2 regions of the Arthrobacter sp. 2MCAF15 genome follow, and region 1 is predicted to be linked to the other one. Evidence: riboswitches for the same ligand, from Rfam matches in the RefSeq annotation. Region 1 holds a riboswitch; the other holds the start of a gene.
The links. Region 1 has a riboswitch for glycine ahead of gcvP (aminomethyl-transferring glycine dehydrogenase). Riboswitches for the same ligand answer to the same signal wherever they lie in the genome.
Positions count from the first base shown of each region.

Region 2: linked by a shared signal. The riboswitch ahead of gcvP (aminomethyl-transferring glycine dehydrogenase) and the one ahead of gcvP (aminomethyl-transferring glycine dehydrogenase) in region 1 are both predicted to bind glycine.

Region 1 covers NZ_JBFRGZ010000020.1:1,690-12,281, reverse strand. The annotation lists gene AB4089_RS19165 (flagellar biosynthesis protein FlhA) at 1-650, shown strand, start outside; gene AB4089_RS19160 (hypothetical protein) at 628-1,866, shown strand; gene AB4089_RS19155 (carbon storage regulator) at 1,876-2,121, shown strand; gene AB4089_RS19150 (flagellar protein FlgN) at 2,136-2,651, opposite strand; gene AB4089_RS19145 (sigma-70 family RNA polymerase sigma factor) at 2,893-3,711, shown strand; gene AB4089_RS19140 (Dps family protein) at 3,878-4,357, shown strand; gene AB4089_RS19135 (MFS transporter) at 4,529-6,115, opposite strand; gene AB4089_RS19130 (TetR/AcrR family transcriptional regulator) at 6,184-6,723, shown strand; glycine riboswitch at 6,924-7,022, shown strand; glycine riboswitch at 7,024-7,137, shown strand; gene gcvP (aminomethyl-transferring glycine dehydrogenase) at 7,177-10,089, shown strand; gene gcvT (glycine cleavage system aminomethyltransferase GcvT) at 10,102-10,592, shown strand, end outside.
Region 2 covers NZ_JBFRGZ010000017.1:577-11,168, reverse strand. The annotation lists gene AB4089_RS17490 (amidohydrolase family protein) at 1-407, opposite strand, end outside; gene AB4089_RS17485 (glutamine synthetase family protein) at 407-1,771, opposite strand; gene AB4089_RS17480 (SDR family NAD(P)-dependent oxidoreductase) at 1,942-2,754, opposite strand; gene AB4089_RS17475 (MFS transporter) at 3,690-5,075, shown strand; gene AB4089_RS17470 (putative hydro-lyase) at 5,072-5,875, shown strand; glycine riboswitch at 6,401-6,498, shown strand; glycine riboswitch at 6,500-6,605, shown strand; gene gcvP (aminomethyl-transferring glycine dehydrogenase) at 6,643-9,534, shown strand; gene gcvT (glycine cleavage system aminomethyltransferase GcvT) at 9,544-10,592, shown strand, end outside.

The DNA of each region.
Region 1 (10,592 bases):
TCCTGGTCACTCACCTGTCCTCGATCGTCGCGGCGAACGCTGCCCGGCTGCTGTCCCGAGAGGACGTCCGCGTGCTGACCGAGGGAGTGCGCAAGCAAAGCCCCTCGGCCGTCGACGAGCTGACCCCGGCCCTGCTCTCCCTCGCCGAGCTGCAGCGCGTCCTCCAGGGCCTCCTGGACGAGCAGGTCCCCATCAACGACCTCGCCCGGATCTACGAGGCCCTCACGCTGCGCGCCAAGATTTCCACGGATCCGGAATCGCTCGTGGAAGCCGCCCGGCAGGCCCTCGGCCCCGCCCTCACGGCCAAGTTCATGGACGGCCCCGTCCTCAACGTCATCATGATCGACCCCGTCCTGGAACAACACATGCTCGAGGACATGCGGCCCGCGGAAGGCGGCAGCCAGATCGTCATGGGGCAGGAAAGGCTCGACGCCGTGCTGCGCTCGGTGCGCTCCGCCGTCGACGCCGCGGCCGCCGCCAACCGCCAGGCCGTGCTCGTGTGCGCCCCGGCGCTCCGGCCGGCCATCCACCGGCTCGTGGGCGCCCAGCCGGGGTCCGTGCCCGTGTTGTCCTACCGCGAGGTGACCTCCGCCAACGTCCGGATCGAAACAGTAGGAGTGGTGCGCCATGCCGAACCGCTATCGGCTTAAGGGAGCCTCGCTTGAGGAAATCCGCCGCAAGGCGGAGCAGCAGTACGGGCCCGCGGCCAGGATCGTGTCCGCCGAACGCGTCATCAGCCCCGGCATCGCCGGCCTCTTCGCCCAGGACCGCTACGAGGCAATGATCGAGATCATGTCCAAACATGAGGTGGTCACCGGCGAGGTAGTGCCCGACGCCGACATCCTGGCCGGGACCGAAACGGCGCCCCCCGGCAGACCCGCCGGAGAGGGCCACGCCGGAGAGCGCGACGCCGGCGCTGCCGCCGCACCGGCGGCGCCCGCACCCGCACCCGCAGCCCAGACCGGACCGCCGGCCGCGCCTGCTGCGGCCAGGACCGCCGTCGGACCGTCCCATCACTTTCAGGGCGCCGCCATCGCCGCACTGCTGGAAGAGGCGGACGCCGCCGAGCTGAGCCTGCACCGGCCCGCCGCCGGTGTGTCCACCGAGTCACGGGACTTTGCGGAGATCCTGGAGCAGCTCGGCGCCGGGCTCAGGACCCCGGCGGAACCAGTTCCCGCCGCCGACCCGGCTTCCGCCGTCGGAGTTCCCGCCGAAAGCTACGCCGGGCCGGCCGACCGTGCTGCCCAAAGTCCTGCTGCCCCAACACCCGCCGCCTCAATTCCAGTTTCAACTCCCGCCGCCGCGCCGGGCCGGGCGCCGGGGGATGCCGGGGTTGCCCCCGCACCGCTGAACGGCGTCGGCGATCTCGTGGTTCTGGTCGGGCTGGGGGAGGACGCCATGGATGCCGCCCTGGCCATGTCCATGGCGGCGGGCGGTGCGGATGTCCGGACCGCCGGCGAGCTTTCCGCCTATGGCCACCTGCACGTTGACGGGCGGCAAAGCGCCACGGCCGCCCGCGCCCACGCGGTGCTGACTGAGCGCACCGTCCTGGTGGCGTTCGGACTCGGCAAAGCCCGCAACGCCCTGGCCCGGGTGCAGTCCGTGGCCGCGCTCTCCGCCGACCAGGTCTGGGTGGTGGTCGATGCCGGACGCAAGCATGAGGACACGAAGCGCTGGGTCGGCGTGCTCTCCGCCCAGCTCAACGTTGCCGCGGTGGCGGTGGTCGGCGCCTCGGAGACGGGGTCGCCTGAAAGCGTCAATGGCCTGGGCCTGCCCGTGGGCTGGATCGACGCCCGTCCCGCCGGTCCGGGTCCGACATGGCAGAACCGGCGGGAATCGTCCGAAGCTCCCCGCGGTGAAGGGTAGATTGAGAAGATGCTGGTACTTACACGCAAGCCGGGCGAACAGATCATGATCGGCGACGGCATCGTCATCACGGTCCTGGAAGGCCGCGGCGACGGTGTTCGGATAGGCATTGAGGCACCCCGGGGCGTGCCCATCCAGCGCCGGGAAGTCATCGAAGCCATCGCGGCCGCGAACCTCGCCGCGGCGGAAGCCGGCCCGGAGGCCGAGGACGCGCTGCGCGGGCTCCTGCCGCCCGCACCTTCCGCCAAGGGCTGAAGCCAGGTCCCGGATCAGTCCTTTTCCCCGCCCAGATACTGGGCCAGGGCGGGCTGGGGTGCGCGCCGGACCACGGCCAGGACCCGCTCCAGGTTTCCGCCAGTGGCCAGCTGATCCAGCAGTCCGGCGGTGCCCGCCGGGCCGGGACGTCCCGGCAAGGGGAGGAGCCGCAGTGCCTCTTCGTTCACGCGGGCGGCCGCGCCGAGCCGATCAAGAAGTGCGTGCAGGGCGTCCAGATGCTCACCCAGGATCTCGGCCCAGGGGCCGGCGGGTGCGGCCGCAATCAGTTCAACCAGCGTCGCTTGTGCCGGCATACCCCATTGGGCCGCGACGACGGCAGATTCGACACTCCGGGCCAGGCCTTCAAAGCGCAAACGGTCCAGCACGGCTTCGATTTCGGAAGCCATGAGGCGCAGCCATTCCACATTCCCGGCCCCGACGTGCAGCCGTAGCGTTTCCAGCCTGAAAAGGAGCAGTTCCAGCTGCCGGCGCTCCTGCCACAGCGCCGCGGACAGATCACTTGCGCTCATGGGCCCCATTCTCTTTCCGCCCCCTGAATCGCAGCTTCGGGGCGGGTACCGCACTTTTTGCCAAGCTTTTCCCTGAGGGTACACGCAGATCCGGGATCAGGTGATAGGTTTCCTCCATGGGTGCTGCGCCCTGCTTGCGAACGCTGACTCCAATGGGGGGAGTACCGGTCGGTTTGGGTGCGGTTCTCGGCGTTTTAAGGGCTACAGCCCTTCGGATCCGGTCTCATGGGGGGACACAGTATTGAATCGCGTGGAACGCAACGAGATGGTCACGCAGCACCTTCCGCTGGTGGGGTATCTCGTCTCAGATTTGTGCTCGAAGGCGTCACACCTTTCTCGCGATGATTTGGCCTCGGCCGGTGCAATTGCCCTGATCACGTCGGCCGATTCGTTCGATCCCGACCTCGGGGTCCCCTTTGGCGCGTTCGCCCGCCGGCGCATCCTAGGCGCGTTCGCGGACGAGATGCGGGCCAGCGACTGGGCCACCCGCTCCGCCCGCCGGCGGATCAAGGAAACCATGTCCGTCCAGGAAACCCTGGCATCCGCCCTTGGCCGCACGCCCACAGTGGACGAGATCGCCTCCGCCCTTGGCGTCCAGCAGAGCGTTGTGGAGGCCGCGCTCGCGGATGCCTCACGCACGCTGACACCCCTCGATGAGGCCGTGGTGGATACCCTGGCCGCCGAGACCCTCACCCCGGAACACTCCGTGCTCGCGGATGAACGGCTCCAGTACCTGCGGGCCGCCGTGAAATCCCTGCCGGAACGGATGCGCTACGTCGTGGAGGAGATCTACTTCGGCGACCGGACGGTCAAAGACCTGGCCGCCGAACTCGGATCCACCCATGCTGCGGTGTCCCAGCAGCGTTCGGAGGCCATCCGGCTGATGCGCGACGGACTGACCGCGCACTACGCCGATGACCCCGCGCAGCCGTTCGAACCCCAGTCCAGGATTACGCCGCGGCGCCGCAACGACTACCTCACCCAGCTCTCCGAGGCCACATCCGGCGGCATCACCCGTGCCGTGTTCCCCCGCGGCCCGGTCCTCAACGAAGCCGTCTAGCCGCCCCCGAAGCAGTTAGTAAGCCGGCTTAGTAAGCTGATCGAGAAATTCCTCCCCGAACCGTCGCGGCCCGACGCCGCCCTGCGGTAGCGTCGAAAGCATGGGCCGGGCCGCCAGTACGCGGCGCGCGCGGCCTCCACCGCACCGGTTCTATCGAGGAGGACGCATGAAAGCAACACCCACACTGACGACCAACCTGCAGGCAGTCCTGGTGGACCTGATCGAACTCCACGTTCAGGGCAAGCAGGCGCACTGGAACATCGTCGGGACCAACTTCCGGGACCTTCACCTCCAGCTGGACGAGATCGTCGACGCCGCCCGCGGGTTCGCGGACGACCTCGCCGAGCGCATGCGCGCCCTCCACGCCCTCCCTGACGGCCGAAACTCCACGGTTTCCAAGTCCACCGCGCTGGCCGAGTTTCCGGCGGGGCTGATCAGCACGAAGGACGCGATCGAACGCATTGTCGCAGCGCTGGAGGCGGCCGTTGGCACCATGCGCAAAGTCCATGACGAAGTGGACGATGAAGACCCCACCACCGCCGATCTGCTGCACGAGTTCATCGCAAAGTTTGAGCAGTACGCCTGGATGGTCAGTGCCGAGACCATGAAGGCCACCGCCAGCGTGACCACTCCGGACAGCAAGTAGGTCCTGCTAGCACCAGGCCGCACCCACGAAACTCCAGCGTCCGGCGTCGGGTATTTTCCCGGCGCCGGACGCTGGAGTTTTTCAGCTACGGAATGGTCCTGGAAGGGCAACGCATGTCGGTCGCGCTGAGCACGGTCGAACTCGAGCCCGACGGCGATGGAACCGGTGCTGCTAGCTTGCCTTCGGCACCTTCCGCAGGAGGACCGCGGCGAGCACGCACGCCCCGGACATGAGGACCAGGGCGATGGAGGCCGTGATGTGTACGCCCGAGTCGAAGGCGGTGCGCGCGGCCGCCGTCACCGCCTCTGCCAGCGGCGCCGGAAGCATCCCCGCGAGCTCCACGGCGCCGGCGAGGGTCTCGCCGGCCTGGTTCGTGGCAGAGGCCGGGGCGAGCTCGGACACGCCTGCGGGGAGCCGGAGGTTGCCCTGGTAAGAAGCCGTGAGGATCGAGCCGAGGATCGCCGTGCCCAGCAGGGACCCCACTTCATAGCCGGTCTCGGAGATGGCGGCGGCGGCCCCCGACTTGTCCGCAGGCGCAGCGCCCAGGATCAGGTCATTGGAGATCGTCTCCGCGGCACCCACGCCCAGGCAGAGGACCAGCAGCGCGGCCAGCAGCAGTGACGGGCCGTGGCTGTGGTCGCCGAATGCCACCAGGAAGTAGCCCGCCGCGCTCAGCAGCAGGCCGCCGGCCACCACAAAGCCGGGCCGGACCTTGCGCACCAGGGGGACCACCAGCAGCCCGGCAACGACTGTGGCGATGAGGGCCGGGACCATGGCGACACCGGAGGCGGAGGGGGACTGCCCCTCCAGCAGTTGCAGGTGCTGGGCCAGGAAGAGAATGAAGCCGTTGAAGGAGAACAGCGCCAGGACGTTGGCGGTGATGGCGGTGCTGAAGACCCGGTTGCCAAAGAGGCTGACATCGAGCATGGGCGCCGTGCTGTGGTCCGCCTTGTGGCCTCTGGCCAGGGCGCGCTGGCGCCGGATGAACACGTAGCCCATGAGCAGCCCGGCTCCGATGCTCGCGAAGGCCTCCAGCGAGGGCCCGTGGGTGGCGAGGGTTTTGATCCCGTAGACAACGGGCACCATGACCAGCAGGGACAGGATGATGCTGGGCACGTCCACGCGTCCGGGCTTTGGGTCGCGGGACTCCGGGATCAATGCCGGACCGAGCAGCAGCAGGGGCAGGATGATCGGCACTGCGACCAGCAGGACGGCGCCCCACCAGAAGTGCTCCACCAGCCAGCCGCCGGCAATCGGCCCGAGGGCGGCGCCGCCGGAGAAGCCTGCGGCCCAGATTGCCACGGCCAATCTGCGCCGGTTGGGCTGCGGGAAAATGTTGCGGATCAGGGAAAGCGTTGATGGCATGAGCATGGCGCCGAAGAGGCCAAGCCCGGCGCGGCCTGCGATCAGCCATTCGGCGCTCGGCGCGAACGCCGTCAAGGCCGAGACCGCGGCAAAACCTGCGCTGCCCACGAAGAGCAGCCGGCGCCGGCCGATCCTGTCACCCAGGCTGCCCATCGCAACCAGGAGTCCGGCCAGAACCAGGGGGTAGGCGTCGATGATCCACAGCAGTTCGACGCCGGAGGCGTCCAGGCTGCGGGCGATGGCGGGCAGGGCGAACGTCAAGGCGGTGTTGTCCACGGCCACAAGCAGGACAGGGAACATCAGCAGGGCCAGCGCCACCCAGTCGCGCCACGGGGCCCGGGGGCCGGTGGCCGACAGGGTGCTGGTGGTGACGGTGATCGACGGAATGCTCATGGAACATAACTATACCGTCTGGACGGTACAGTTAAGAAATGCGCCACCGGACAGGCATGATGGGAGGCATGCCCAGGAAACCCGTCGCCCGCGAGGCCGTTCTCCACGCCTTCGAATCCCTGCTCATCGAAGTCGGTGAACGCGCCGCGACGCTGGACGCCGTCGCGCGCCGGGCCGGAGTCTCCAAGGGGGGCCTGCTCTACCACTTCCCGACCAAGGAGGCGATGATCGCGGTCCTGCTCGAGCGGCTGGACGGGCACCTCGCTGCCGATGTTGCCGCCATGGCTGAGGCCCCCGAGGGTGCGGCGGTGTACTTCATCAAATCCTCGGTGTGGGCGGACACCCCCATGGACCGGGTGTTCGTCGCGGCCACGAGGCTCGCCGAGGTGGCGCACCAGGAGACCCTCCGCCGCTTCGCCGCCGCCCAGGCGAACTGGCTGGAACTGCTGGCCGCCGACGTCGGGCCCGCCATGGCGAAAGCCGTCCTGTACATGGGGGACGGGCTGTACTTCAACGCCATGCTGGGCCGGGGGCCGGGCGGGCAGCCGCCGGAAGTCAATGACGACGTCGAGAGCCTCCTGGCCGCCGTCGAGAAGCTGCGCCGCTGACGGCCGCCGAGACCCCGCTCGCCGAATACGCCGGAAGCCTGCGACTACGCCGGAACGAAACGGCGTCCCCGCACGCCTGCGGCGAACTCGCGTGGCCGGACCTGTAACTTGGGGCCGCCGCCGGGAGGGAGTTTGCGGACGCGCGCCCGGCATAGGACAATGAGTGCTGTGACTGTTGTCACCCCAATTGAATACGCCTTTGATCTGCGGCGGGAGAGTCCTGCAAGTAGGTACAAGCAGGCGCCGTAGGAGCAAATCCTCCCCAGGAATCTCTCAGGCCCACGTACCGCCGCGGCAAGGCATCTCTGGAAAGTAGCAGGTGCGTCCTTAGCGCGTTGTGCTCACCGACGGTGCAAGCGGAGCCCCTGATGCGGGCTGCGCGGAAACTCTCAGGTCCAATACAGAGCGGGGAGGAACCCGAATCAATGTGGCGTACCCTGCGCCGCCTGAGTTATGGAGTTCCTTGTGACTGTTACCCCAGCCTCCACGTCCTTCGTTGACCGGCACATCGGCGCCCGCCGCCAGGCCGACGTCGACGCCATGCTGAAGGCTGTCGGCTACGACACCGTCGACGCCCTGGTGGACACCGCCGTTCCGAAGGACATCCGCCAGGACTCCGACCTCGCGCTCGCCGCTGCCCTCAGCGAAGTCGAAGTCCTCGCCGAACTGCGCAAGCTGGCGGCGAAAAACAAGACCGCAGTGCAGATGATCGGGCAGGGCTACTACGACACCCTCACCCCGCCGGTAATCCGCCGCAACATCCTCGAAGCCCCGGCCTGGTACACCGCCTACACGCCCTACCAGCCGGAAATCTCCCAGGGCCGGCTCGAGGCGCTGCTGAACTTCCAGACCATGGTCCAGGACCTCGTCGGCCTGCCGATCGCCAACGCCTCGCTGCTGGACGAAGCCACCGCCGTCGCCGAGGCCGTGCTGATGATGCGCCGCGCCAACAAGAACAAGGCCGCACATGACGGCAAGACCGTCCTCGACGCCGACTGCCTCCCGCAGACCATCGCGATCGTCAAGGGCCGCGCCGAGGCCCTCGGCTTCGAGGTTGAGGTCGCCGACCTCTCCAAGGGCCTGCCCGCCGGGGTCATCAACGGCGTCGTCCTGCAGCAGCCCGGCGTATCCGGCCGCGTGTTCGACCACACCGCCGTGATCGCCGACGCCAAGGAACGCGGCGCCCTCGTCACCGTCGCGGCCGACCTCCTCTCCCTGACCCTCATCACGTCCCCGGGCGAGCAGGGCGCCGACATCGCCGTCGGCTCCGCCCAGCGCTTCGGCGTGCCGCTGTTCTTCGGCGGCCCGCACGCGGCCTACATGGCGGTCCAGAAGGGGCTCGAACGCTCCATGCCCGGCCGCCTCGTAGGCGTCTCCAAGGACAACGCGGGCGTCCCCGCCTACCGACTGGCCCTGCAGACCCGCGAGCAGCATATCCGCCGTGAGAAGGCCACCTCGAACATCTGCACCGCCCAGGCGCTGCTGGCCATCGTGGCATCCTTCTACGCCGTCTACCACGGCCCCGACGGGCTGAAGGCGATCGCCCAGACCGTCCACAACAACGCCAGGACCATCGCGGCGTCCCTGAAGGCCGCCGGCCTCGACGTGCTGCACACCTCGTTCTTCGACACCATCACCGTCTCCGTGCCGGGCCGCGCCGCAGAGATCATCGCGGCCGCCGACGCCAAGGGCGTCAACCTGCGCGCCATCGACGCCGACACCGTCGGCATCTCCGCCGATGAGGCCACGACGGCGGCCATCGTCGCCGACGTCGTCGCCGCCTTCGGGGCCAGCGTCGTTGACGCAGCAGACTCCTCCTTCGGCCTGGACACCGCCGTCGAACGGACCTCCGACTACCTCCAGCACCCGGTGTTCAACACCCACCGTTCCGAAACCCAGCTGCTGCGCTACATCCGCCGCCTCTCGGACCGCGACCTTGCCCTGGACCGCACCATGATCCCGCTGGGCTCGTGCACCATGAAGCTGAACGCCACGGCCGAGATGGAAGCCATCTCCTGGCCGGAGTTCGCCTCCATCCACCCGTTCGCCCCGGACTCGCAGACCGCCGGCTGGCGCGAACTGATCGACGACCTCGAAGCACAGCTGACCGAGATCACCGGGTACGACCAGGTCTCCATCCAGCCCAACGCCGGGTCCCAGGGCGAACTCGCGGGCCTGCTGGCCATCCGCGGCTACCACCTCTCCCGCGGTGAGGCCCAGCGCAACGTCTGCCTGATCCCGGCCTCCGCCCACGGCACCAACGCGGCCTCGGCCGTGCTCGCCGGCATGAAGGTCGTCGTCGTGGCCACCGCCTCCGACGGCACGATCGACCACATGGACCTCAACGCCAAGATCGAGGCCAACAAGGACGCCCTGTCCGCCATCATGATCACCTACCCCTCCACCCACGGGGTGTACGACGCCGACGTCCGCGAGGTCTGCGACGCGATCCACGCCGCCGGCGGCCAGGTCTACATCGACGGCGCCAACCTCAACGCCCTCGTCGGCCTGGCCCAGCCGGGCCAGTTCGGCGGCGACGTCTCGCACCTGAACCTGCACAAGACCTTCTGCATCCCGCACGGCGGCGGCGGACCCGGCGTCGGCCCGGTCGCGGCCAAGGCCCACCTGGCACCGTTCATGCCGGGCAACGCAGCCGATCCGGCCAACGGCGCCGACGGAACCCCGATCTCCGCCTCCCGCTACGGCTCCGCCGGCGTCCTGCCGATCTCCTGGGCCTACGTGAAGCTCATGGGCGGCCAGGGCCTCACCGAGGCCACCAAGTCGGCCCTGCTCGCGGCGAACTACATCGCGGCCCGCCTGAACGACTCCTTCCCGGTTCTGTACACCGGCGAGGGCGGCCTCGTGGCGCACGAGTGCATCCTGGACCTGCGCGAACTCACGGCCAAGACCGGAGTGACCGCCGAGGACGTGGCCAAGCGCCTGATCGACTACGGCTTCCACGCCCCCACGCTCGCGTTCCCGGTGGCAGGCACCCTCATGGTGGAGCCGACCGAATCCGAGGACCTCGGCGAGATCGACCGCTTCATCACGGCCATGGTCGCCATCCGCGCCGAAATCGACCAGGTGGCCCACGGCGACTTCACCGTGGAGCACAGCCCGCTGCGCAACGCACCGCACACCGCCGCCGCCGTCATCAGCACCGACTGGACCCGCGAGTACCCGCGCGAGCAGGCCGTCTTCCCGGTCCACACGCTCAAGCAGGACAAGTACTTCCCGCCGGTCGGCCGGATCGACGGCGCGGCCGGTGACCGCAACCTGATCTGCTCCTGCCCTCCCCTCGAAGCCTTCGAAGAAGACACAGCAGGCCACTCCGACGACTCCGCCAACTCCGGCTCAAACAAGTAAGGACAGCCAACGATGACTGAGAATTACACGGCACTTTACGAAGAACACAAGAAGCTCGGCGCCTCCTTCACCGACTTCGGCGGCTGGCAGATGCCGCTGAAGTACAGCTCCGAACTCGCCGAGCACCACGCCGTCCGCATGTCCGCGGGCCTGTTCGACCTCTCCCACATGGGCGAAGTCTGGGTCACCGGTCCGGACGCCGCAGCCTTCCTGGACTACGCACTGGTGGGCAAGATCTCCGCGATGGCCATTGGCAAAGCCAAGTACTCGCTGATCTGCAACGAGGACGGCGGCATCATCGACGACCTCATCACCTACCGCCGCGGCGAGCAGAAGTTCCTCGTGGTCCCCAACGCGGGCAACGCCAAGGTCGTTGCCGCTGCCCTGGCTGAGCGCGCTGCAGGCTTTGACGTCACGGTCCAAGACGCCTCCGCCGAGACCTCGCTGATCGCAGTCCAGGGTCCCAAAGCCCAGGAGATCCTGCTACGCCTGGTTCCCGCCGC
Region 2 (10,592 bases), on a different contig from region 1:
TCCAGCCGAACGATCTCGTGGGTGCGCGCGCCGGAGACCTCGGCCATGCCGGCCATGCCGAGGTAGTCAGCGGCGTCCAGTCCTGTGTCGATCAGCCAGTCGCTCACCCCGGCAGCGCGGGTCATACGCCGGCTGACCTCGAGTTCTCCTAGCTCGGCGCGCCGGCTCCAGTACTCCGCCGGTGAGGCGTGCCGGGGCAGATCAAGAATGCCGCTGCACCAGCGCCGGATGGCGAGCCCGATTTGTGTGTTGTAGGCGTCCCCGGGGTTGGCCAGTGGTTCGGTGTTCCCTTCGTTCAGCGAGTTCTGAAAGCGTGCCTCATCACCGTCGGCGTGAAACGCGCCATGCACGTGGTGATCGACGAGGCTGACGTGTTCGACAAAGTCCGGGAAGTCACCGCCCGCCATCAGATCGACCAGGCAAGTCGAAAGCGTTCGGCGAGCTCGTCCGGCGTGAGTTCGGCTGCGATGCGCTGTTCGTAGCGCCGGACAGCCACCGTGGCGTCGACGACGGCGTCTCCGAGAAGCCTGCGGGCAAGGCTTGAGTTGTCCAGGGTGTCGATGATGGCGGCGGGGGAGTTTGAGAGCAGCCGGACGTTTGCCTGGTGCCGTTCGTTTTCCGAAAGCCGTCCGGGGTCACCCGGGATCTCTGCCGGAAGCCCGCTTTTGCCGCGGATGCCGTCAAGGGCGAGGGCAAGGATGGCTGCGGAGGCCAGATACACGTTCGCCGACGGGTCGACGATTTTCACCTCGACGTTGGCTCCGTGCGGATTGCCCTGGCCCTCGTTCAGAAAGCGCACCGAGGCTTCCCGGTTTTCCAGGCCCCAGCACAAGTAGGCACCCGACCACGTGCCGGGCGCCAACCGGCTTCCGGACAAAACTGACCCCGTGAGGAAACCCTGGACATCCGGGAGCCCTGCGATGATTCCGCCAATGGCAGCGCCTCCCTCGGCGGAGATGCCGTGCGGTCCGCTGCCGCCGGAGAACAGCGGCACTCCGTTCCTTCGGAGCGAAAAGTGCTGGTGGGCGCCGTTTCCAACGCTGCCGGGAAAGGGCGACGGCGAGAACGAGGCCATCATGCCGTGGGCCCTGGCGACGATGCCCACGATAATCCTGGCAAGGACCACCGTGTCCGCGGACTGGACCGGCGGGGCCGGGGGAAGGGAAAACTCGAACTGGTTCCTGCCGTACTCGGCGTGAAGCTGCTCCAGGGGAAGCCCGGCCTGGTTCAGCGCTGAGAGCAGGTCATCGAGGAATTCCGATCGGTCCAGGAGGCCGGTTGCCCCGTACGGAACCCAGGGCGCGGTTTCCAGCGCTGCACCATCCGGGGCGACGAGAAAGAATTCCAGTTCGTGGCCCACGAGCGCCTGGTACCCGGCCTCGACCAGGCTGCCCTCGACGTCGGCCAGGCAACCGCGGGCACAGGCCGGAGAGGCGGCTCCATCCTGTTCGAAAAGGCGGGCCGGTGCCCATGCCCGGCCGCCGGGCAGGACACGGAGTCCCGCGATGTCGATCTTCAGGCGCATATCGCCGACCGTGGTGATGCTGTCCGTGAACGCTATCCCGCCGTCGATGGTGAAGACATGCCAGACGGGGGCGGCGCCCATCCCGGATTCGTGGAAGATTTTGAGCCGCGCCAGCGGAACGCTCTTGGCCAGCGTGATGCCCGAAGCATTCACCACCGTGCCGATCACGGTGCGGACGCCGGCAGCTTCGAGTTCGCGGTGGGCTTTCGCAACGGCGGATTCGTCGGCTGATGCGATGGGGGTCATGCGCCTATCATGCGGCCGCTCCTCATCCAATGAAAGGCTCACCCAATGAAAGACGCCCCCTCTGCACTGGGATCGCACCCGGGCACGGGTTTCCGGCCACCAGCCCGAGGCCCGTGCGGCTCCCCGGGAACCCGACGGCGGCACGTCCCGCCGTCGTCCACCCCAGCTGCCTAGATGTCCGCAAGCGTCAGCGCCGGCGGCGATTTTCCGTCGATGTCCAGGACGCCGAACTCCTTTGCCACCGCAGCGGCGATGAGCACCTGGCCGGTCCGCGTCATCAGGTCCGGATCATGGAACAGCGCATTGATCACCCGGCCGATGAACTCGGGGCTTTCGCTGGTCGAGAGATCGAATGCACCGCTTTCCGCCGCGGCCAGGACCGCCTCGGTGCGGACCAGGCCGGGGTAGAGCGAGATGACCGGAATGTCGAACGGTCTGAGCTCGACGGCCATGTCGGAGGTCATCTTGTCGGTGGCCGCTTTGGCGATGCCGTAGATCGTGTTGCCGAGGTGGCGCTGCGCGGCCCAGAAGCTGATGTTGACGATCAGGCCGCGGTGCCGCGGCGTCATCATGCGCGCCGCGTGCGCCGAACACACAAATGCGGCGCGGACTCCGGCGTCCATCATGCCGGTCCAGCGATGCGGCGCCTGCTCCCAGAACGGTGCCGGCCACGTGAACGCGCCGCCTTCGATCATCTTCTCGTACCCGCCCCAGGCGCAATTGACCAGCAGGTCGAGGCGGCCGCCCTCGGTCCGGATCGTGTCGAACACGTGCGCGGTCTCGTCATCGTTGAGATGGTCGCAGCGCAGGCGCACGATCTCCCGCGGGAGGTCCGCCTGCTCGATCGACCGGCCCGTGCCATAAACCCGGAACCCCGCGGCCTGAAGGGCAAGCGCGATGCCCCGGCCGACACCGCGGCTCGCGCCGGTCACCAGCGCAACGCCACCCGTTGGCGCGTCACTGCGTTCGCGTTCGCTGGTCATGCCAAGCGGCCCCCGCTTACATTTCGTCCCGTGATCCCCATGATAGGCCGGGCCCGGCGCCTGGTGCCCGCGACTTTCTCGGGCCCAGCACCCGGAGGCGGCCCTATCTAAATACGCACCCTTCGGGTTTACTGGGCCGCAAGGCTGACACGCAAAACATGGAGGGGGGAACCATGCGGTCCAAAGGAACATGGCAAATCGCAGCGGGCTCGATATTGCTGGTGGCCACGTTGTTCACGCTGCCGATGCCACTGGTTGAGGTGTTCTCGGGCAGCGCCGGACAGGGTGCGGCGGCTGTGTTCGTCCTGGGACTCGCGCTTCTAGCCGCTGGCCTCGGTTTGGTCGCCGTGGGTCTGTACAAGCGATCGCGGAACCTGAAGACGGCGCGCAGTTACGACACCAGGGAGCCCACCTCCTCCGACGAGGACCGGCCGACCAATCCTCATTCGATGCCCCATAGCTATGCCGCCCTTCCGCCTCCGGGGTAGACACTCCCAGCTCAAGAAACCAGAACCTCAAGAAACTCAGAACCACAAAAAATAAGACGACGACGGCGGGTGGTCCCGCCGTCGCCGTTCATGCAGCCCTGAAACCAGCACAGCCGCGGTGCCCTGAGAACGCGGCCTGAGGCCTTGAGGCAGCGCTTCGGCGCCTTAAATCCGGCTATACCCGGTGGCTGCCGCGACGAGCGCAACACCCTCGACCCCTTGACGATGTGACCTGCGTCGCGTAAATTGTTCAACAATTCGGATTGTTCAACAATCCAACAATTGATCCTAATAATTGAACGCAGTCCCGACTTCCGCAGCCCATCACGGTAGCCGCACACGCACCCGAAGGTCCCGACCCGCATCGCCGCAGGCCCGGACCGAAAAGGCGCACCAACACCAGCCGCCCGCACTTGGCTGACATCCCCACTCTTCATGGAGGTACACATGGCCGCTTCATCCGTAACGGCCCCCGCTGACCCGAAGCCCTTTGTAGGGCGCAAGGGCATGTACAAGGCATTCGCGGCCAGCCTGACCGGAACCGCACTGGAGTTCTATGACTTCGCTGTCTACTCCGCCGCGGCTGCGATCGTTTTCCCGCTGATCTTCTTCCCGGCCTCGGACCCTGTCACGGGCACCCTGTTGGCCTTCTCCACCTACGCCGTGGGCTACATTTCCCGGCCCGTCGGCGGCATCATCTTCGGTCGGCTCGGCGACGAGATCGGCCGCAAGAAGATCCTGGTCATCACGCTCATGCTGATCGGCGCCGCCACGTTCCTCATCGGCCTGCTGCCCACGTACGGCAGCATCGGCATCATTGCCCCCGCCATCCTGGTCTTCCTTCGCTTCGCGCAGGGTGTCGGCGTCGGCGGCGAGTGGGGCGGGGCAGTGCTGCTCTCCAGTGAATTCGGTGACCCGAACCGCCGCGGCTTCTGGGCATCCGCCGCGCAGATCGGCCCGCCCGCCGGCAACCTGATGGCCAACGGCGTGCTTGCCGTCCTGACCATGGCCCTGTCCGAAGAGGATTTCCTGAACTTCGGCTGGCGAATCGCCTTCCTGATCTCGGCCCTGCTGGTGGCCTTCGGGCTCTGGATCCGGCTCAAGCTTGAAGACACCCCCATCTTCAAGGCCATGGAAGCCAAAGGAGACAAGCCCAAGTCCCCCATCCGCGAAGTCCTGGCAACCCAGCGCCGCCCCCTCATCGCAGCCATGCTCAGCCGCATCGGCCCGGACGTCCTCTACGCTTTGTGCACCGTCTTCATGCTCACCTACGGCATTCAGAAACTTGGCTTCGACCGCGGCCAAGTGCTGGTGGCCGTCCTGATCGGTTCGGCACTCCAGATTTTCACCATGCCGCTCGCCGGGGCCATCTCCGACCACATCAACCGCCGGCTGGTCTACGCAATCGCCGCAGTGGCCGCCGCCGTCTGGGGGTACCTGTTCTTCATCGTCCTCGAAGGTCGGTCCCCGGTCATGCTGATCGTGGGAACGGTGCTGGGCCTGCTCTGCCACTCGTTTATGTACGGACCCCAGGCGGCCTTCGTTGTTGAACAGTTCTCGCCGCGGCTCCGCTCCACCGGCAGTTCGCTGGCCTACACCTTCGCCGGAATCATCGGTGGCGCTATCGCACCGTTCATGTTCACCCTCCTGCTGAGCACCTTCAACAGCTGGGTCCCGGTTGCCATCTACCTCAGCGTTGCCTGCCTCCTGACCCTGGTGGGCCTGGCCCTGGGCCGGGACTCCGACGTTGCCGAGGACCAGGAGTACCTGCAGCCTTCAACTGAGCTGGTGGAAAATGATCCGGCTGTAAATGAGCTGGTGGAGGCCCGATGAACCAGGCCAACGCACACCTGGCACCCTCCGATGCGCGCCTGAAGTTCCGCAACGGCCTGGTCACCCCCACCTCCGGATGGGGCGATGGCTACACCCAGGCAAACCTGATAGCGGTGACGGCGGACTACGCCGACGAATTCATCGAATTCTGCCGGCTCAACCCCAAAGCCTGCCCCGTCATCGACGTCATCCCGGCGGGACAGTACGGGAGCGTCCTCGCCGCGGGGGCGGACATCCGCACTGACATCCCGGCCTACCGGGTGTGGGTGGACGGCGAACTTGCCGATGAAGTCACGGACGTCGCATCGGTCTGGCGTGATGACATGGTGGGCGTCCTCATTGGCTGCAGTTTCACCTTCGAAGCCGCGCTCGCCAGCGCGGGCGTCCCGCTCCGGCACACCGAAACCGGCCGCAACGTCCCCATGTACCGCACGAACATCGAGTGCACCCCTGCCGGACGAATCCACGGACCGATGGTCGTCTCCATGCGCCCGATGCCGCCCGAACTGGTCGAAACGGCCATCAGGGTGACGTCGGAGGTGCCCAAGGTTCACGGCAGCCCGGTTCACGTCGGGACGCCCGGGGACCTCGGCATTGCCGACATCAACCGTCCCGACTTCGGCGATGCGGTGGAGATCCGGCCGGGGGAAGTGCCGGTTTTCTGGGCCTGCGGCGTGACACCGCAGAGCGCAGTGATGGCATCCAGGCCAGCCTTCGCCATCAGCCACGCCCCCGGACACATGTTCATCACTGATGTTCCCGAAAGCACCTACCGGGAACGGCCAGGAGCGTCATCGTGAAGAAGAGATTTCCCGTAGCCGAGAAACGGGCACGCAGGATCATCAAACTCTCAGCGCCGCGGCGTCAAGCCACGGGCACCCACTGCGAACTGACCGGAGTCTGGCAGAGCCCGGCCGGAGCGAGCATCTCGATGCACGAGGGCCAGCTCCTCCCGAGTGATGCCGGCCGGCCGTGTGTCTGGACGTACGCGGGCCAACCGGCAAGCAAGGCCGATTCCGGGGCCGCCCGGTGGGCAGCTCCGGAGTATCACAGACTGTAAGGGCACCAAACGGCAAGCGGACGACGGCGGGACTTTTCCGCCGTCGTCCGCTTCCGGCGACTCCGGTGCCGTGCCGTACCTCCGAGGCTCGGCATTCGGCCTCCACGAACCTCCCCGGCCGGCGGACTAGTTGGCCTAGCCTCGCGGACGCGGACCGGCCTGCGGTTGTTATCGTCAAACAACGCCTCATACGGACCCACCTCTTGCAACCGGCCCCTGCAACAAGTAACGTGTGAGCCGTGTCACCCACCAGTGGCACAGCTTATGATCTGCGGCGGGAGAGTCCTGCCGGTACGTTCAGCAGGCGCCGTAGGAGCAAATCCTCCCCAGGAATCTCTCAGGCCCACGTACCGCCGCGGCAAGGCAACTCTGGAAAGCAGTCCGGGAAACCGGGCTCACCGACGGTGCAAGTGGCGCCTGCTAACAGCAGGCAACGCGGAAACTCTCAGGTCCAATACAGAGCGGGGAGGAACCCGAATCATCGTGGCACTCTGTGCCACCTGAATTATGGAGTTCCTCATGACGATTCAGTCGTCCCCGTCCACGTTCGCAGACCGCCATATCGGTGCGCGCCGCCAAACAGACATCGACACCATGCTCAAGGCCGTCGGCTACGACAGCGTAGACGGCCTCGTAGACAATGCACTCCCCGCTTCCATTCGCCAGGAAAAGCCGCTCAGCCTGGACAGCGCCCTCAGCGAAGTTCAGGTGCTGGCCGAACTGCGCAAGCTGGCTTCCAAGAACAAGACCGCCGTGCAGATGATCGGCCAGGGCTATTACGACACCGTCACGCCGCCGGTCATCCGCCGCAACATCCTCGAGGCCCCCGCCTGGTACACGGCCTACACGCCCTACCAGCCGGAGATCTCCCAGGGCCGGCTCGAGGCGCTGCTGAACTTCCAGACCATGGTCCAGGACCTCACCGCGCTGCCGGTCGCCAACGCGTCCCTCCTCGACGAGGCCACCGCCGTCGCCGAAGCCGTGCTCCTGATGCGCAGGGCAAATAAGTCCGCAGGACAGAACGCAGGTGCCCGCGACGGCAAGACGGTCCTGGACGCCGACTGCCTCCCGCAGACCATCGCCATTGTGCGGGGCCGCGCCGACGCATTGGGCTTCGAGGTCGAGGTCGCCGACCTCTCCCAGGGACTGCCCGCCGGGGACATCAACGGCGTCGTCCTGCAGCAGCCGGGCGTTTCCGGCCGGGTGTGGGACCAGTCCGCCGTGATCGCAGAGGCCAAAGGCCGCGGCGCCCTGGTCACCGTGGCAGCGGACCTTCTGGCCCTGACCTTGATCACCCCTCCGGGCGAGCAGGGCGCGGACATCGCCGTCGGTTCCACGCAGCGCCTTGGCGTGCCGCTGTTCTTCGGCGGCCCGCACGCCGCCTACATGGCGGTCCGCGAGGGCATGGAACGCACGCTCCCCGGCCGCATCGTGGGCGTCTCCAAAGATAACGCCGGCGTCCCCGCCTACCGCCTGGCCCTGCAGACCCGCGAGCAGCATATCCGCCGGGAGAAGGCCACCTCGAACATCTGCACCGCGCAGGCGCTGCTGGCCATCGTGTCCTCGTTCTACGCCGTCTACCATGGCCCGGACGGGCTGAAGGCGATCGCCGAGACCGTCCACAACAACGCCCGCGCCCTCGCCGCCACGCTGAAGATCGTCGGCCGCGAACTGGCGAGCGACTCCTTCTTCGACACCCTCACGGTCCGCGTGCCCGGCAAGGCCGCCAAGGTCATCGCCGCCGCCGAGGCCCGCGGCATCAACCTGCGGCTCATCGACGCGGACACAGTTGGCGTGTCAGTCGATGAAACCACGACGCCGGAGGTCCTTTCCGCGGTGGTTGTCGCCTTTGGCGCCGGTCCGGTGGTGGAGGCCAAGGGCTTCGAGCTGCCCGAGGGTGTGCTGCGCACCTCCGACTTCCTGCAGCACCCGGTCTTCAACACGCACCGTTCCGAAACGCAGCTGCTGCGCTACATCCGCAAGCTCTCGGACCGCGACCTTGCCCTGGACCGGACCATGATCCCGCTGGGTTCGTGCACCATGAAGCTGAACGCAACGGCCGAGATGGAAGCCATCTCCTGGCCGGAGTTCGCCTCCATCCACCCCTTCGCGCCGGACTCCCAGACCGAGGGGTGGCGGGAACTCATCAGCGGCCTCGAAGCTGACCTTGCTGAAATCACGGGCTACGACCAGGTCTCGATCCAGCCCAACGCCGGATCCCAGGGCGAACTCGCCGGCCTGCTGGCCATCCGCGGCTACCACCTCTCCCGCGGTGACGCCCAGCGCAACGTCTGCCTGATCCCGGCCTCCGCCCACGGCACCAACGCGGCCTCGGCCGTGCTCGCCGGCATGAAGGTCGTCGTCGTGGCCACCGCCTCCGACGGCACGATCGACCACACGGACCTCAACGCCAAGATCGAGGCCAACAAGGACGCCCTGTCCGCCATCATGATCACCTACCCCTCCACCCACGGGGTGTACGACGCCGACGTCCGCGAGGTGTGCGACTCCGTGCATGCGGCCGGCGGGCAGGTCTACGTCGACGGCGCCAACCTGAATGCGCTCGTCGGCCTGGCCCAGCCGGGCCAGTTCGGCGGCGATGTCTCGCACCTGAACCTGCACAAGACCTTCTGCATCCCGCACGGCGGCGGCGGACCCGGCGTCGGCCCGGTCGCGGCCAAGGCCCACCTGGCACCGTTCATGCCGGGGGACGCGAACAAAGCGGCGCACAACGCCGGCGCTGTCGAACCGGGAACCGGCGTTGCGATCTCTGCCTCCCGGTACGGGTCCGCCGGCGTCCTGCCGATTTCCTGGGCGTACGTGAAGCTCATGGGCGCCCAGGGCCTGACCGAGGCCACCAAGTCGGCGCTGCTGGCAGCGAACTACATCGCGGCCCGCCTGAACGAGTTCTTCCCGGTCCTGTACACGGGCGAGGGCGGCCTCGTGGCGCACGAGTGCATCCTGGACCTGCGCGAACTGACGGCCAGGACCGGCGTGACCGCCGAGGACGTGGCCAAGCGCCTGATCGACTTCGGCTTCCACGCCCCCACGCTGTCCTTCCCCGTTGCGGGCACCCTCATGGTGGAGCCCACCGAGTCCGAGGACCTCGCGGAGATCGACCGGTTCATCGACGCGATGATCACCATCCACGCCGAGATCGAGCAGGTCGCCGCCGGGGACTTCACCCTGGAGGATTCCCCGCTGCGCAACGCACCGCACACGGCTGCCGCGGTGGTCTCCTCGGACTGGGCCCGCAAGTACCCGCGCGAGCAGGCTGCGTTCCCCGTCCACACGCTCAGGCAGGACAAGTACTTCCCTCCGGTCGGCCGGATCGACGGCGCTGCCGGGGACCGCAACCTGGTCTGCTCCTGCCCGCCGCTTTCCGAATTCGAAAACTAAGGATTCCCGATGACCGAGAACTACACAGCACTTTACGAAGAGCACAAGAAGGCCGGCGCCTCCTTCACCGACTTCGGCGGCTGGCAGATGCCGCTGAAGTACTCCTCCGAGTTGGCCGAGCACCACGCCGTGCGCAACGCCGCCGGCCTGTTCGACCTCTCCCACATGGGCGAAGTCTGGGTCACCGGTCCGGACGCCGCAGCCTTCCTGGACTACGCCCTTGCCGGAAAGCTGTCGGCAGTCGCCGTCGGCAAGGCCAAGTACTCGCTGATCTGCCAGGAAGACGGCGGCATCATCGATGACCTGATCTCCTACCGCCGTGGCGAGCAGAAGTACCTCGTGGTCCCCAACGCCGGCAACGCCGTGGTGGTCTCCGCAGCACTGGCCGAACGGGCTGGTTCTGCCCAAGAAGGCGGGTTCGACGTTAAGGTGGAGGACGTTTCCGCCGAGACGTCCCTGATCGCCGTCCAGGGACCGAACGCGGAAGCCATCCTGCTGGCGCTGGTCCCGGCGGAGCAGCACTCGCTGGTCACGGAGCTGAAGTACTACGCCGCCGTCGAGGTCCCGTTCATGTTCGGCGGCGCCAGCCGGGATCTCCTCCTGGCCCGTACCGGGTACACCGGCGAGGACGGCTTCGAGATCTACGTGCCGAACGAGGACGCAGCGGCCCTGTGGGAGGCGTTGCTGGAAGCCGGTGCAGGCCACGGGCTCATCCCCGCCGGCCTGGCCTGCCGGGACTCGCTGCGCCTGGAAGCCGGCATGCCGCTCTACGGCAACGAGCTCTCCCGCGAAGGCAACCCCTACGCGGCGGGCCTGGGTCCGGTTGTCTCGCTCGCCAAGGAATCGGACTTCATCGGAAAAGCTGCCCTGAGCGAACTCAAGGCAGCCGGCGCCGGCTCCACCACCGGCCGCAAGCTGGTGGGCCTCAAGGGCCTGGGGCGCCGCGCGGGCCGCGGGCACTACCCGGTCCTCAAAGACGGCAACGTCGTCGGCGAAGTCACCTCCGGCCAGCCCAGCCCCACGCTCGGTTACCCGATCGCCATGGCCTACGTCGATGT